2 regions of the Thermoclostridium stercorarium subsp. stercorarium DSM 8532 genome follow, and region 2 is predicted to be linked to the other one. Evidence: a T-box and tRNA genes for the amino acid it is inferred to sense, from the RefSeq annotation. Region 2 holds a T-box; the other holds one or more tRNA genes.
What was found. A T-box is a leader RNA that pairs with one kind of tRNA and senses whether it is charged. The one in region 2 lies ahead of pheS (phenylalanine--tRNA ligase subunit alpha), so its partner is inferred to be a tRNA-Phe.
Positions count from the first base shown of each region.

Region 1: it has a tRNA-Phe gene. The T-box ahead of pheS (phenylalanine--tRNA ligase subunit alpha) is inferred to sense a tRNA for this amino acid. The anticodon was not compared.

Region 1 is NC_020134.1:2,749,778-2,757,054, reverse strand. Features, by position in the region: gene wecB (non-hydrolyzing UDP-N-acetylglucosamine 2-epimerase) at 1-90, shown strand, start outside; gene CST_RS11960 (Hsp20/alpha crystallin family protein) at 83-511, opposite strand; gene CST_RS11955 (putative DNA modification/repair radical SAM protein) at 677-1,915, shown strand; gene CST_RS11950 (IS30-like element ISCth3 family transposase) at 2,064-3,134, shown strand; tRNA gene CST_RS11945 (tRNA-Val) at 3,441-3,516, shown strand; tRNA gene CST_RS11940 (tRNA-Asp) at 3,540-3,616, shown strand; tRNA gene CST_RS11935 (tRNA-Phe) at 3,620-3,695, shown strand; tRNA gene CST_RS11930 (tRNA-Gly) at 3,724-3,798, shown strand; tRNA gene CST_RS11925 (tRNA-Cys) at 3,852-3,926, shown strand; gene CST_RS11920 (glycoside hydrolase family 43 protein) at 4,088-5,620, opposite strand; gene CST_RS11915 (hypothetical protein) at 5,875-6,147, shown strand; gene splB (spore photoproduct lyase) at 6,174-7,208, opposite strand.
Region 2 is NC_020134.1:1,161,304-1,168,580, reverse strand. Features, by position in the region: gene CST_RS05045 (nucleotidyltransferase) at 1-235, shown strand, start outside; gene pheT (phenylalanine--tRNA ligase subunit beta) at 276-2,654, opposite strand; gene pheS (phenylalanine--tRNA ligase subunit alpha) at 2,692-3,711, opposite strand; T-box leader at 3,785-4,075, opposite strand; gene CST_RS05030 (hypothetical protein) at 4,238-5,920, opposite strand; gene CST_RS05025 (outer membrane protein assembly factor BamB family protein) at 6,343-7,277, shown strand, end outside.

The sequences.
Region 1 (7,277 bases), 1.4 Mb from region 2:
TACGGCGACGGACATGCTTCCGAAAGGATTGTGGGTGCCGTCCGGTACTGGTTTGGGCTTACCGATAAAAAACCCGAACCGTTCATTTAATTTCAATTCTTCTTCCGTGGGAAGTTTTGCTGTCGGATTTCGGGATTATAATGGTCAGTATTCCGTCCCTGTATTCGGCAACCGCCTTGTCGGGCTGAACTTCGCACGGAAGAGGAAGGATTCTTGAAAACCTGCCGTAAAACTGTTCTGAACGGTAAATTTCTTCGTTGTTCGCAGTTTTAACCCTCCTTTTATGCCCGGAAAGCTTAACATATGTGTTTTCAACTATTATTTCCATATCGTCTTTTGAAATTCCGGGAACTTCGGATTTGATTATGATTGTTTTGTCTGTCTGATAAATGTCGGTTCTTGGGGTCACATACCGGTTCAGAATATAACCCGGGAAATTGCCGGCAAAATCATTGAATTCACATACCGGTTCATCTGTTTTGCGAAACGCCTCCAAATCCATAAAACTCATTTGAAAACCCCCAATAAATTAAATTTTGGCTGCAAATACTATCAGCTATATACAGCGTTTAAATAATAAATATGCGTTAATTTATTTTTTTAGAAACAGAATAACATTTGATTCTTATCACTAATTTTGATAAAATATAAGCAAACATATGTTCGGGTGATTCTGTTGAATTTGATGGAAAAACTTAGAATACTGGCTGATTCTGCGAAATACGACGTATCGTGTGCGTCAAGCGGAAGCGGAAGAAAGAATACGCCCGGTGGCATAGGAAATGCGTATATGGCTGGTATATGCCATTCATGGGCCGATGACGGCAGGTGCATTTCCCTTTTGAAGGTTTTGTTTTCAAATGCATGCGTTTACGACTGTGCATACTGCATTAACCGTGTTACAAACAATATTCCGCGGGCCACGTTTACCCCTGAGGAATTGGCCGAGCTGACAATACAGTTTTACCGCAGAAATTACATAGAGGGCCTGTTTTTAAGTTCTGCGGTTCTGAAATCGCCCGATTATACAATGGAATTGCTGATTAAAACCCTTAAGCTTTTAAGGGTTAATTACAGGTTTAACGGATACATACATGTAAAGGTCATTCCGGGTGCCGATCCCGTGCTCATTGACCAGGCCGGGCTGTATGCAGACCGCGTGAGCGTCAATATTGAGCTCCCTACAAGAAAAAGCCTGCAAATGCTTGCGCCCCATAAACAGCATGAACATATAATAACGCCGATGTCTTACATTCATCAGAGGATTCTTGAGTTCAATGAGGATAAAAGAAAAATCCGCCATACTCCCGTATTTGCCCCCGCAGGGCAGTCGACGCAGATGATTATAGGCGCAACGCCTGAATCCGACGCCCAGATTTTGCGCCTGGCCGAATATCTTTACCGGAATTTCGGGCTGAAACGCGTTTATTATTCGGCGTATGTGCCTGTAAACCAGCATCCCAACCTGCCGGCGATATATACCGAGCCTCCGCTGCTGCGCGAGCACAGAATTTATCAAGCCGACTGGCTTTTGAGATATTACGGTTTTCAGGCCAGTGAGCTTGTTGACGAATTTCATCAGAATCTTGATCTGGATGTGGATCCAAAGTGCGGCTGGGCACTGAGAAACCTTCACCTTTTCCCGGTGGAAATAAATAAGGCGCCATATGAAATGCTGCTGAGAGTGCCGGGGATAGGTGTGAAATCGGCGTTGAAAATCGTAAAGGCAAGGCGGCTTGGAAGTATATCCTATGACGACCTGAAAAGGTTCAGAGTGGTTTTAAAGCGTGCCAAGTATTTTATTACATGCAAGGGGAAATATTACGGCAACGTGCCGTTTAAAAGCGAAAGCATAAGAAATTCCCTTGTCGAAACCGAGGACACAGTGCTATATGAACAGTTGAGGATGTTTTGACCGGGTTTTGCAAAAAATTTCTGATATTTATTAATGGTTCGTTGTAAAATTAAATGCAACAGTAAAATGAAATAAAAAATTGACAACCATAGTGAGAAATCATGTATGATTTAGGTGTCCAATCCAAACATACAGGAGGTTCTCAACTATGGCTGTACAATATAAGTCTACCACAACTGAGCATAAGTTTAAACACTTAAGTGTTTATGAAAGAGGGCAGATTGCAGCTCTTTTAAAAGAAGGAAAGAGTCAACGTTATATTGCTAATAAACTAGGTCGCTCGCCAAGTACAATTAGCCGTGAAATTAAAAGAGGGACAACAATGCAGATGAGAACTGATTTATCGACATACAAAGTATATTTTCCTGAAACAGGGCAGGCAGTTTATGAGAAAAATCGTATGAATTGCGGAGCAAAGCGTAAATTGGCTCAAGTTGAAGATTTTCTTAAGTTTGCAGAAGATAAGATACTACGCGAAAAATGGTCTCCAGATGCAGTTGTTGGTTTATGTAGGAGAGACCCCAAGTGGCAAAATTCTACTATTGTATGTACCAAAACACTGTATAATTATATAGACCTGGGACTCATAAAAGTACGAAATATAGATTTAAATCTTAAACTACGTTTAAAATCTAAAATAAAAAGGATACGTCAAAACAAACGGGTTGTAGGGAAAAGCATTGATCAAAGGCCGGAAGAAGTACAATCACGTCAAACCTTTGGGCATTGGGAAATTGATACGGTAACAGGCAAAAAGTCTAACGATTCAGTAATTTTAACCTTAACTGAACGAAAAACCCGCTACGAGTTATTGTTTCTTTTGGACGCAAAAGACAGTAATACTGTTAACGAGGCACTTTCAGAACTTAAGAATTGTTATGGTAAGGATGTTTCAAATGTATTTCGCACTATAACGGCAGACAATGGTTCTGAATTTAGTAGACTATCCGAAATGTTACAAGGGCTAGGAATTGAAGCTTATTTCACTCATCCTTATTCCTCATGGGAGAGAGGAACTAATGAACGTCATAATGGACTTATTAGGCGTTTTATTCCTAAAGGAAAGGCTATAAAAGATTTTTCTGAAGAAACGATAAAACGGATACAACAATGGTTAAACAGCCTTCCACGAAGGATATTAGGTTACAAAACACCTGAAGAATGTTTTAATGAAGAGATACATAACCTGGTAAACAAAAATATATCAGCAATAGTCTGAGCCCTTCATCCAAGATATTTTAAAGCTCATTTGAGGGTAGTCAAGGGTAAAGACTTTGTCTTATCTATCGATAACCCTTGACTACCCTCTGCACTCGCTCAAGATAGTAGTTAAGAAGGGCTAAAAGATGATGTTGTACTTTAACACCTAAAATTATGGATGATTTCCACTATAGGTGTTGCATTTAATATTGCAATTTACAGATATTTATTAATAAAAAAACTTTTAATAACGACTTGACAAGAAGCAAATAATTTTGTATACTGAAAAAGCCGCGAGACGATAGCGGATAGCGAAAGACGAAACGGGCGCATAGCTCAGCTGGGAGAGCACCTGCCTTACAAGCAGGGGGTCATAGGTTCGAGCCCTATTGTGCCCACCACATTGAAAATAAAGAGATTACATGGCCCGATAGTTCAGCCGGTTAGAACGCTAGCCTGTCACGCTAGAGGTCGAGGGTTCGAGTCCCTTTCGGGTCGCCATACGCCCAGATAGCTCAGTCGGTAGAGCAGGGGACTGAAAATCCCCGTGTCGGTGGTTCGATTCCGCCTCTGGGCACCAGAATAGAGGCGAACAACCTCTATACTGTGCGGGATTAACTCAGTGGTAGAGTGTCACCTTGCCAAGGTGAAAGTCGCGAGTTCGAATCTCGTATCCCGCTCCAGTAAAACAACAAAGAATATAGAGGGAATATATATTCTTTGTTGTATCTTATTTGGCGCCATAGCCAAGTGGTAAGGCAGAGGTCTGCAAAACCTTTATTCCCCAGTTCGAATCTGGGTGGCGCCTCCAGTACCCACAGAAGAAAAACTTCTGTGGGTTTTTTATTTGTGCTTGGCTGAATTATGTTAAGTATTAAGTCAGTAAGCCTTTCGGATTACGTAGTCAGGTAAAGGGTTTACGGACATGGAAATTCAGACAAAACGGCATCCAAAGCCGGTTTGTCTGGACTGTTACAGACTTATATCTTCTCTGTCGAAGCCCTTGTATGAGAACCGGGTGAACAGGGCTTCGGTTTCACAGTTTCTGCCGTTTCCTGTTGCGTATAAGGCGTAGAAAACGCCGGTAAAACCTAATTCATGGGCCTCTGTGGAAACATGGCGGGTCAGGCCTTTGCCAAGGTATATTTCGGCGCCGTTTACTACTGCATACACTCTGTATTCAAGTTTATCCGCAATGACCCGGATAGTTATTCTGTCAATATCGAGAGGCACACGTGCCGCCTCATGATTAATCTCACCTACAACCTTGCGGAAGAACAGATAATTTTCGTTGTTCACCCTGCTTATATAAACATCCATATGGGCGTCGCATTTGTAATAGATAGTGAATCCCGCTTCCTCATAATTGAGCTTGGGCGAAAATATCATGTCCACCTCAACCCGGTTGGAAAGATCCCGCTGCCTGATGCCAAGAAAAGCCGGATTTCCGATGTCTGACAAAGTGTAGGAATTTCCCCTCAGAATAAGGCCGTTGGGACCGGCTTCGCAGGCTCCTTCCTGCGGATTACGCAAATGAACCCAGTTGAAGTCAATTCCTGAAGTGAAGTCTGTTTCATAGTCGGTACTCAGCGTTTGGACGGCAGAGCCGGGGCCTTCCATGACAAGTTTAATGGCTTCGCCGTTATTTATAACAGGCCAGCCGTCACGCCATGACACGGGTGCCAGGAAAGTTTCGCGGCCCAGGTGGTGGAAATACTGATGTGTCTGGCGGTAACCCAAAAACACCGCCCACCAGTTTCCGTCATTGTCTTCGATTAAATCTGCGTGTCCGGTAGCCTGGATTATATCCCCTTTGCGATGTCGATGGGTCAGTATGGGATTAAAAGGGCACGGTTCGTATTTTCCGTAAAGCTCGCGGCTTCTTGCGATTGTAACCATATGGCCTAGTTCGGTTCCGCCTTCGGCAATCATCTGGTAGTACCAGCCGCCGATTTTATAGATATGAGGGCCTTCGGGGGCGCTTTCTCCCGTTCCGCCCCAAAGCGGGGTCGCAGGTCTTAAAAATTTGCCCGTTTTCAAATCAATGGGCGCACACAGAAAGCCTGCTCCGCTTACGCTTCTGTCTCTGGCGTTTGAAATAAAATGGGCGCTTCCGTCATCGTCAAAAAACAGCGACGGGTCGATGCCTCCCTGTTCAACCCAAATCGGATCCGACCATTCACCCGCGGGGTCTTTGGCAGTTACATAGAAATTGCCGCCTTTTGTAACATTTGTCGTAACCATATAAAACATATCATCATTGGGATTATAACGGATTGTGGGTGCATAAATGCCTTTTGAGCATGGGACGCCTTCCAGGTCCAGCTGACTTTTTCTGGTCAGGCAGTGACCGATCTGTTTCCAGTTAACCAAATCCTTTGAGTGGAAAATGGGTACACCGGGAAAAAATTCAAAGGAACTGGTTACCAGATAATAATCATCACCTTTTTTGCAGATACTGGGATCAGGATAAAAACCCGGTATGATAGGATTATGGTAACGCATATAATGCCCTCCGGTGTTATTTCATTTATATTGGCTGTTAATAAAATGATAGCAGAAGCAAATCAAAAGGATCAATAAAACCGATTTATTTCGTAAATTCTAAAAAGCCTTTGTCGGCGTTAATTTTTTAACGGAAAAAGACATATATGACCGTACCGGCACTGTTATTGCTGTTTTAATTTGTACTTAGGATTTATGTGCGGTAAAACAGTAAAATAATACAGACAAAGAAAGGCACAGGTTTTAAGCGGTTTATGGGATACAGAAACAGAAAGGTAAAAATTATTGTATTAACGGTGATAATTCTTTCGGTCTTTGCGAACTGGATTATTTGGGAAAATACGTCCATTGATGTTTCCAGAATAACCATATTCAGCGAAAGACTTCCTGAATCGTTTTTCCAATACAAAATTGCTCATGTGTCGGATCTTCACAATACCGAGTTCGGGAAAAACAATTCCAAATTACTGCGAAAAATTCGGGCAGAAAATCAGCCTTCTGCCCGTCAGGATAAACTGCAGGCCTGAACTTGTTATAGTGACATTGGAGAGAGCTAAGTAAAGTATTCGATTACCGCGTCCGGAAAGAGTGAATGAATTATCTCGCTTAATGTTTCATTCAGCATTCCGGCGTCTTCTTTCGGGTAAACATATTTGAATTTCCCGAATTTTCCCCACTTAAGCTCTCTTCTGGTATCGTCCATATCCAGCCTTGTATACGGAAACCGCTCAAGGCTCCTTTTCTTTGCGGGCTCGGTATAGCGATGCTGGATTAGTTCGAAAGTAAGATCATTCACTTTATGGTTTTTCAGTTTTTCCTGCAGCTTTTGAAGCATTGAGCGGTATTCCCGTTCCCAGTTCTCGTAAATCATTATGGGGGCGATAACAAACCCCAGCGGATAACCCGCGTCGGCGAGTTTTACGGCGGCCTCAAGCCTTTCTTCGAAAGTACTGGTTCTGTGTTCGAACTGCCTGATTATATATTCGGTGTTTATACTTACCCTGAAACGGGTATGGCCGCCATGATTTTTGCCGGTGATTAAATCCATGTTATTAAATTTCGTTACAACACGGAGTCTTCCGTTTTGAAGCTTGCTGAAAAATTCTATCGTTTCGCCAAGGCTCCCGGTGATATGTTCCACGGCAAGCGGATCGCCGTTGCTTGCGGCCTCAAAGGTCACAATTTGTCCGGGAGTTTCCGGAATATAGCCGGCTACCGTGTCCCATATCTCGTCAAGGTTAACAAATACTTTCAGGTAAGGTTTATATGAATAATTTGTTTGCAGGTAACAGTATTCGCAGCTTCCCGGGCAATTGCTTACCAGCTTGAAGGAGTAATCGGCAGAAGGCTTGCAGACGTCAAGTTTTTTTTCACGGTTTACCGACACCGCGAGTATGGTCTTTGAACGGGCATACCGCTGTTTTTCGGTCAGACCTGAAAGATTGCGGGTAAAGGCTGAAAGAGAAGCCTTGACAATTTCCACGGGTTTTGTCATAAAAAATTTATAAATTTTTTCACCAAGCGGGTACTGCAGTGAACCGGGTTCAAATACAACCGTTTCAGGCATGAACAAATGCACTTCGATCACCTGCTGATTTTGTGTTATTTAGTTTTTTCCTGAAGGGCAGGTTCTATTCATTGCTCTGATGTCGGAATG
Region 2 (7,277 bases):
CAGGGTACTGGGATTTAACAGCAAAGGCCGGGAACTTCTTGCAAGGATTCGGAAAGAGGCAAAAGTCCCCCTGATAACAAAGGTGGCAAATTACAGAGACCAGCTCTCGGGGGCTTCCAAGTTAATGTTTGAATACGATATAAAAGCAACCAATTCATATGTATTGGCATTTCCCGATCCCGGACAAAGAATGGGTGATCAGGACTTTACCACACCTATAGTAAAAACCGATTAATTGAAAAGAGGCGGGATTGCCCCGCCTCCTTCTGGTTATTTTACCTTAATGTTGCACCCAAATCCTTTTTCAGCCCGTTAATTATTTCTTCCATTATTCCGTTAATCTCGTCGTCATTCAGCGTCCTTTCAGGGGAACGGAAAGTAAGGGTATAAGCCACGCTCTTCATCCCTTCGGGAACCTGTTCTCCCCTGTACACATCAAAAAGTTTTATTTCTTCAAGGAGTTTTCCGCCGAACTTCCTGACTGCTTCCTCAATATCCTTTACAGGAATCTCGTCCTTTACCACCAACGCAATATCCCTTAACACAGCCGGATATTTCGGAAGTCCCCTGTATTCTTTTGCCATACTTGAGTTTTCTATCATCGGTTTTATCTCCAGCACGCCGATGTATGTCCTGTGCGGGCATTCAAAATTATCGGCCACTTCGGGATGTATTTCACCGATATAGCCTATTGTTGTCTGTCCGACGGATACCCTTGCGCATCTGCCAGGATGGAAAGCAGGATGATTTTTTTCAGGAGAAAAATCCGCGTTCTTAATATTCATCTGAACTAACAACTGTTCAACAATTCCTTTGAGATAATAAAAGTCGGTATTGCCGTAAAGGCCTATTGTAAGCACCTTTTTTTCCTCGGGAAGCAGACCTTCCTGCAAAGGTCTGTATACATAAGATATCTCAAAGAAACGGCCCTCCTCAACCTTGCGGTTGTAATTTGTCCTTATCACGTCCAGCATATCGGGAATGGTGGTGGTTCTCATAACGCTGAAATCTTCACCAAGAGGATTTTTTATAACAACGGCGTTTCTCAGCTCGTGATCCTTTGGAAGCCTCAGTTTGTCCCAAACTTTCGGACTGGTAAAGGAAAACGTGTACGTCTCGTATAATCCATACGCCAGCATTACCTGCATAATCAGGTCTTCCATCTTCTGGCTGTAGGTTTTTCTCCCGACGGTTGATTCTTTTCCCTTAAGCAATGTGGGCGTAATACGGTTATAATCGTAAAAGCGCGCCACTTCCTCCGCCAAATCGGCCTGAAGGCGTATATCGGCGCGGAAGGACGGAACTGTTAATTTCCCTGTGTTTCTGTCTACGCCAAACCCAAGCCTTTCGAACAGGTCCAGCATCCATTCCCTGTCAATGTTGGTTCCGAGGAGATTGTTTATTTCAACGTCATTAAGCTCAATTTCCACTTTTTCAGGCTTAACAGGATAGCAGTCCACTATGCCGGGAACAACCCTGCCCGCTCCCAGCTCTTCAATAAGCTGTGCACAGCGGTTAAGAGCGGGTATAACATTTTCAGGATCCAGGCCTTTTTCAAAACGGCTTGACGCTTCGCTTCTGAGCCCGACCTTTTTACTGGTAAGCCTGACAGAGGTTCCGTTAAAATTGGCGGATTCAAGCAAAATCATTTTTGTTTCGTTGGTGATTTCGGAATTCTCTCCGCCCATGACCCCTGCCAAAGCCACAGGCTTGTTTTCATCGGCTATGACAAGCATTGAAGAATCCAGCCGGCGTTCCTGACCGTCAAGAGTGGTAATTACTTCGCCGTCTTTTGCCGTTCTGACTATTATCTTCCCGCCGTCAAGGCATTTAAGGTCAAAAGCGTGCATTGGCTGACCCATTTCGAGCATTACGTAGTTCGTTATATCGACAATATTGTTTATCGGTCTCATTCCTGCCAATGCCAGCCGCCTTTGCATCCATTCGGGAGACGGCCCGATTTTCACGTCGGTTACAACCCTTGCAGCATAGCGGCTGCAAAGCTCAGGATTTCTTATCTCAACCGAAATGAAATCCTCAGCCTTCCCCACGCCCTCTTCCTTTACTGTAATCTCAGGCTCCTTAAACCCGGTTGACAATGTTACCGCCGCTTCCCTTGCAAGCCCTACGATACTCAAACAATCGGGACGGTTTGAAGTTATTTCGAAATCCAAAACAGGTTCAAGGCCAAATACTTCCCTGACGTCCCTGCCCACTTCCGGGTTATTGTGAAACACATAAACCCCGTCCTCAGGCGCGTCGGGTAAAAATTCACGGGTTAAATTAAGTTCCTCAATTGAACACATCATTCCGTTGGACTCAACACCTCTGAGCTTTGTAGCCTTTATTTCTCCGCCGGGAAGATGCGCCCCCACCAGGGCAACGGGAATATAATCCCCTTCCTTTACATTCGGCGCCCCGGTAACTACCTGAATCACTTCTTTTCCGATATCTACCCGGGCAATTCTCAGCCGGTCTGCGTTGGGGTGTTTTTCCAGTGATATAATTTTCCCCACAACCACATTATCAAAAGATTTTCCCAAATCTTCCACAGCTTCCACCTTGCTGCCCGAAAGGGTCATCTTCTCAGCAAGTTCCTTTGCGTCCACATTTATATCAGCAAAATCCTTCAACCAGGAAATTGGCGCTTTCATTTCGTAATCCCCTCCCATTGTTGCGTTAATTTAAACATTAGAATTGTTTAAGGAAACGCATGTCATTTTCATATAAAAGCCTCATATCGTCAATATTGAAGCGACCCATCGCCGTCCTTTCAACGCCAAGGCCGAAAGCAAAGCCGCTGTAAACCTTCGGATCAATACCGCAAATCTCCAATACCTTCGGGTGTACCATACCTGCTCCGAGTATCTCTATCCACCCTTCGTTTTTACAAACCCTGCATCCCTTTCCTCCGCAGGACCAGCACGATACATCCACCTCGGCACTTGGCTCGGTGAATGGGAAATGATGGGGCCTTAAGCGGATTTTTGTATTTTCACCGAACAGGCTTTTAGCAAATACCTGCAGTGTTCCAATCAAATCCCCCATCGTTACGCCCTTGTCAACTACAAGGCCTTCCACCTGATGGAAAATAGGAGAGTGGGTTGCGTCAACCTGATCAGAACGGTAAACCCTTCCGGGACAGATAATTTTTATAGGCGGCTTTTTGTTTTCCATAACCCTAATTTGTACAGGCGACGTTTGTGTCCTAAGCACTACATTTTCATTGATATAAAACGAATCCTGCGTATCCCTGGCGGGATGGTTTTTCGGAATGTTAAGCGCTTCGAAGTTGTAATAATCCAGTTCCACCTCAGGGCCCTCGGCAATTTCATAACCCATTCCGAGGAAAACTTCCTTGATTTCGTCCAGTACCTGAGTTAACGGATGCTTTTTCCCCATCGGGTGTAAAGTCCCCGGCATTGTCACGTCAATGGTTTCCCTGAGCATTTTTCTTTCTCTTTCTTCCTGCAAAAGCCTGTTTTTGATTTTTGCTATGTTATCCTCCAGCTGTTCCCGTATTTCATTCACCAGCTGGCCTACAACGGGCCTTTCATCTGCAGGAAGGGTCCCCATTCCTTTTAAAATGCCTGTCAGTTTCCCTTTTTTTCCCAAAAACAACACTCTTATTTCTTCAAGGGTTTTAACATCCCTGACACTTTCCAGCTTTTCCATTGCCTCTCTGGCAATTGCCTGAAGTTGTTCCTTCATGCTTTCTCCCCTTTCAAATGTTTTTAGAACAATCATAAATATTTTCAACCAAAATCAAAAATGCTTCGTCCGAAAATAGGACGAAGCATTGGATCACTCCGCGGTACCACCTATATTTACACGGATTCGCCCGTGTACACTCTTACCCATTTAACGGTGGGAGCCGGCGTTCTCTACTTCATGCAGGAACGGAAGGAATTTACTGCAGCTTCGCCCATACGGTAAAAATTCCCCCGCCGCAGGTTCAAGAAGCTACTCCGGAGGGAAATTCGCACTGCTCCATTTAAAGGGATGCTTCCAGCCAGCGGCACCCCCTCTCTGGTTAAAGCGGGAACAGGCTACTTGACTCCTTCATCGTATTTTACGCGCGCTTTATAAATATTTGGAGTTTATTATAGCATAACAGTTTCACGTATACAAGACAGGGCGGCCGGATGTTTGTTTTAACGGGCAGTATATTACGGATGTTATAGCTTTTTGCTTCCAAAAAAAACCGGCAACACAGCGTGCCGGTTTTGTCCGCGAATCAGCTTGGCGAAGCGCTTATTTTCTGGGACTGTTTCCGGATAAATTCTTCGGCCCGGTCAAAACGTATTTTGTTAATCGCATTTCCGGCCTTTTCGTATTCCTTATCCCTTAACAGCTCAATGACATATACCATATCGTCATTTATATCTTTGAGAATATCCGCCCCTTCTTTTACGGCTTCAACATCGGCATTTCTGACTGCTTCCGTAAGATCGGCCTTTATTGTATCAAGATCATCCACATACGCCATAAAGGTATCATAGGATTCCTGATCCACCATTTCAAGCTGTTCCTGGATATATTCATCCTTTTCAAGGTGATAAACCAGTTCCTGAATATAATCGGTGTCAACATCCTCCAATATATCAAGGACATACTGCTGACCGTTTTCCACTTCATATGCATATTTTACCGCTTCATTCACATACTTGGTAATCTCCTCATCAGGTATGGAATTTAAAAGCTCTGTCAAAGACTTCGTGAGATCGACATACATGTTATAGTAATTTTTAACCGAACCAAGATAATAGTCAACCGATTCCCTTGATGCCACCAGTGTAAGGGCCCGATACAAATCCCTGTCGGCAATTAGCAGTTTTATTGCCCTTTCAATATCGCCGCTCTGGATGGCGGCGCTGAGGCCGTTCAATGAGACCTCGGCCCTTTTGTAAATGGTGTAATATGTACTCGCCGTATCCACGTATTCCGACAGTGTAGTGGCAGGAATAAACCACGTAAGCATATCATGCAGTTTATCGTTTTCAATTATGCTTAAAACAATTTCATCAATCGTGCCGTCAAGTTTTATAGTCTGAATAGGCTCTGCCCATTTGACTATCGCCTGGCGATACTTTTCTATACCTTTTGCGTATTTGTCCAGATTGGGGGCGAATGCAAATTTAATCGCGCTGTTGACAAGCTCTTCGTTACTGAGGAGATCTTCCACATATTTTTCAACATTGTCGGCCGAAAGGAGCCCTTCCGCAAGAGCCCTGTCTATAAAAGTCGCTATAAAGGGTGAGGCGGTGCGTCTGAATCCGTTTATCTCCACTTCAAGATCATCGACATAGTCCTTCGCCAGTTCCTTAATTGCATCAACGTCAAGCTGGATAAAGGCATTTAAATTACCTGTACTGTATTTGATTTCTTTTACGGTAAATATCTTAGGAACACCGAGATCTGAAAAGTTGATTGTATATGTTAACAGTTCGGACGGAATGCGTTTTGTGATAAATTTCGGAGCCTTTTTATTGCCTAAATTCAATTCACTTGCTGAAATTGTAATTCCCATATCGGTGGGTTCAATATTTATTTGGGCACTGACCGGGAGATTGATTGAGCCGTATTTTGCATTTATGTAGAGGCGCTGATCGGCTGTTTTGAAAACAACTTCCTGAATTTTTAATTTGTCGGGGAGACCTAAATCGGTTTGTTCCAACTGATCCTTGATGAGGGAATTGATTAAATCCTGGTTGATTTCAATTTCCACTGTTCTGGTTGATGCGTCATAGTATAAATGTTTTTTGGCGATTTCACTCAGCAGATCATCGTAGTGCACATAGGTGAAACTCAAATCGTCATAGGCCGAGCTGTTCAGCCTTATTATTATCGACAGCGGCACAGCCAGAATAATTAAAACAACCGCCACGATAACATAAAACCACCATTTTTTTAATAACATAACTGGCACCCCCTGAATTTTGAGCTTGTCCCCTAAACCTTTATATATAAATATACAGGCATATAAAAACATATGCCTATATATTCATACTACAGTCTTAAAAATCAGTTTTACAAATTATACAAGCCCCTTTCTTCTTTTTTGTACAAATTGAACAAAGAAATAGATTAAATTGCCAAATCACATGTATAATATTACTATAAAGCAAAACCCCTGTCAATTGAAGCCTGAACAACAAACCAAAAAAAAATAATATTTCCACGTAAACATCAGACAGAATTCCGATATATGAAATCAATTACATTTTCCAAAAAACAAATTCAAAATAAGCCATGTGATCGGTAACGAATAAAAAAGACCATTCATGGGGATAATTATAAATTCGTCAAAAATTATCCCAAAGGATGAAAGAAGGTATTCATATGAAAGTTATAATCAAAAAAATACTCATTTTATTTATTTTGATAATCACAGCAATCCTATCGCTTGTTTTGACATCGAAAGAACGGCCGGATACAAATACAAACGGCAACGGCATTACATCAGCGCCTTCCGGCGCTAATGACCAAAAATCACTTGCCGAAGCACAGGCAGAAAAAACATCATCCGCCGATTTTACAATTAAAACGGTAACTCCCGAATACAACTTTAATGATATTGATCCTAGAGACGTAAATCCCGAAATTCCTCCCATATACGACGGAAGCAATGCTTTCACGGAATACGCCAAAGAGAAAAAATTTGGTGATACTGTTCTGAAATACTGGCACTTTTATGGCTACGACATTGTAATTTCTGATGTTGAAAATCCCGGAATTTATTTCGGTTCCGATGAAAATTACACCGATGTTGAAGGAATCACCACTTTCCGCGGGAATCATTACCGTAACAGCGCCGCCTACGGCACAAGAAACGTTATCGAAAAAAAACTTGAAATTGTATGGATAAAGGATATAGGCTCGGTAAGCGCAAATGGCTCATACTGGCCGGGTGTCGGATGGACGGGGCAGCCGCTAATTGTTCATTGGGATGAGGACATCAGAAAATTAATGAATATAAAGCCTGAATATAAAAACACCGATCTTGTGGAAGTAATATATCCAACCCTCGACGGAAACATATATTTTTTGAATCTTGAAAACGGCCAACCCACAAGGGACCCGATATATATAGGTTTTTCCACAAAGGGGACGGGAATGATAGATCCGAGAGGATATCCCATTCTCTACACAGGACAGGGATTAAATCAGAACGGTGAAAAATTCGGTCATCATAAATTCAGAATATTCAGCCTTATTGATCAGACCGAACTTTTTTCAATCACCGGAACAACTCCCGAGGCTTTCCGGCTTTGGGG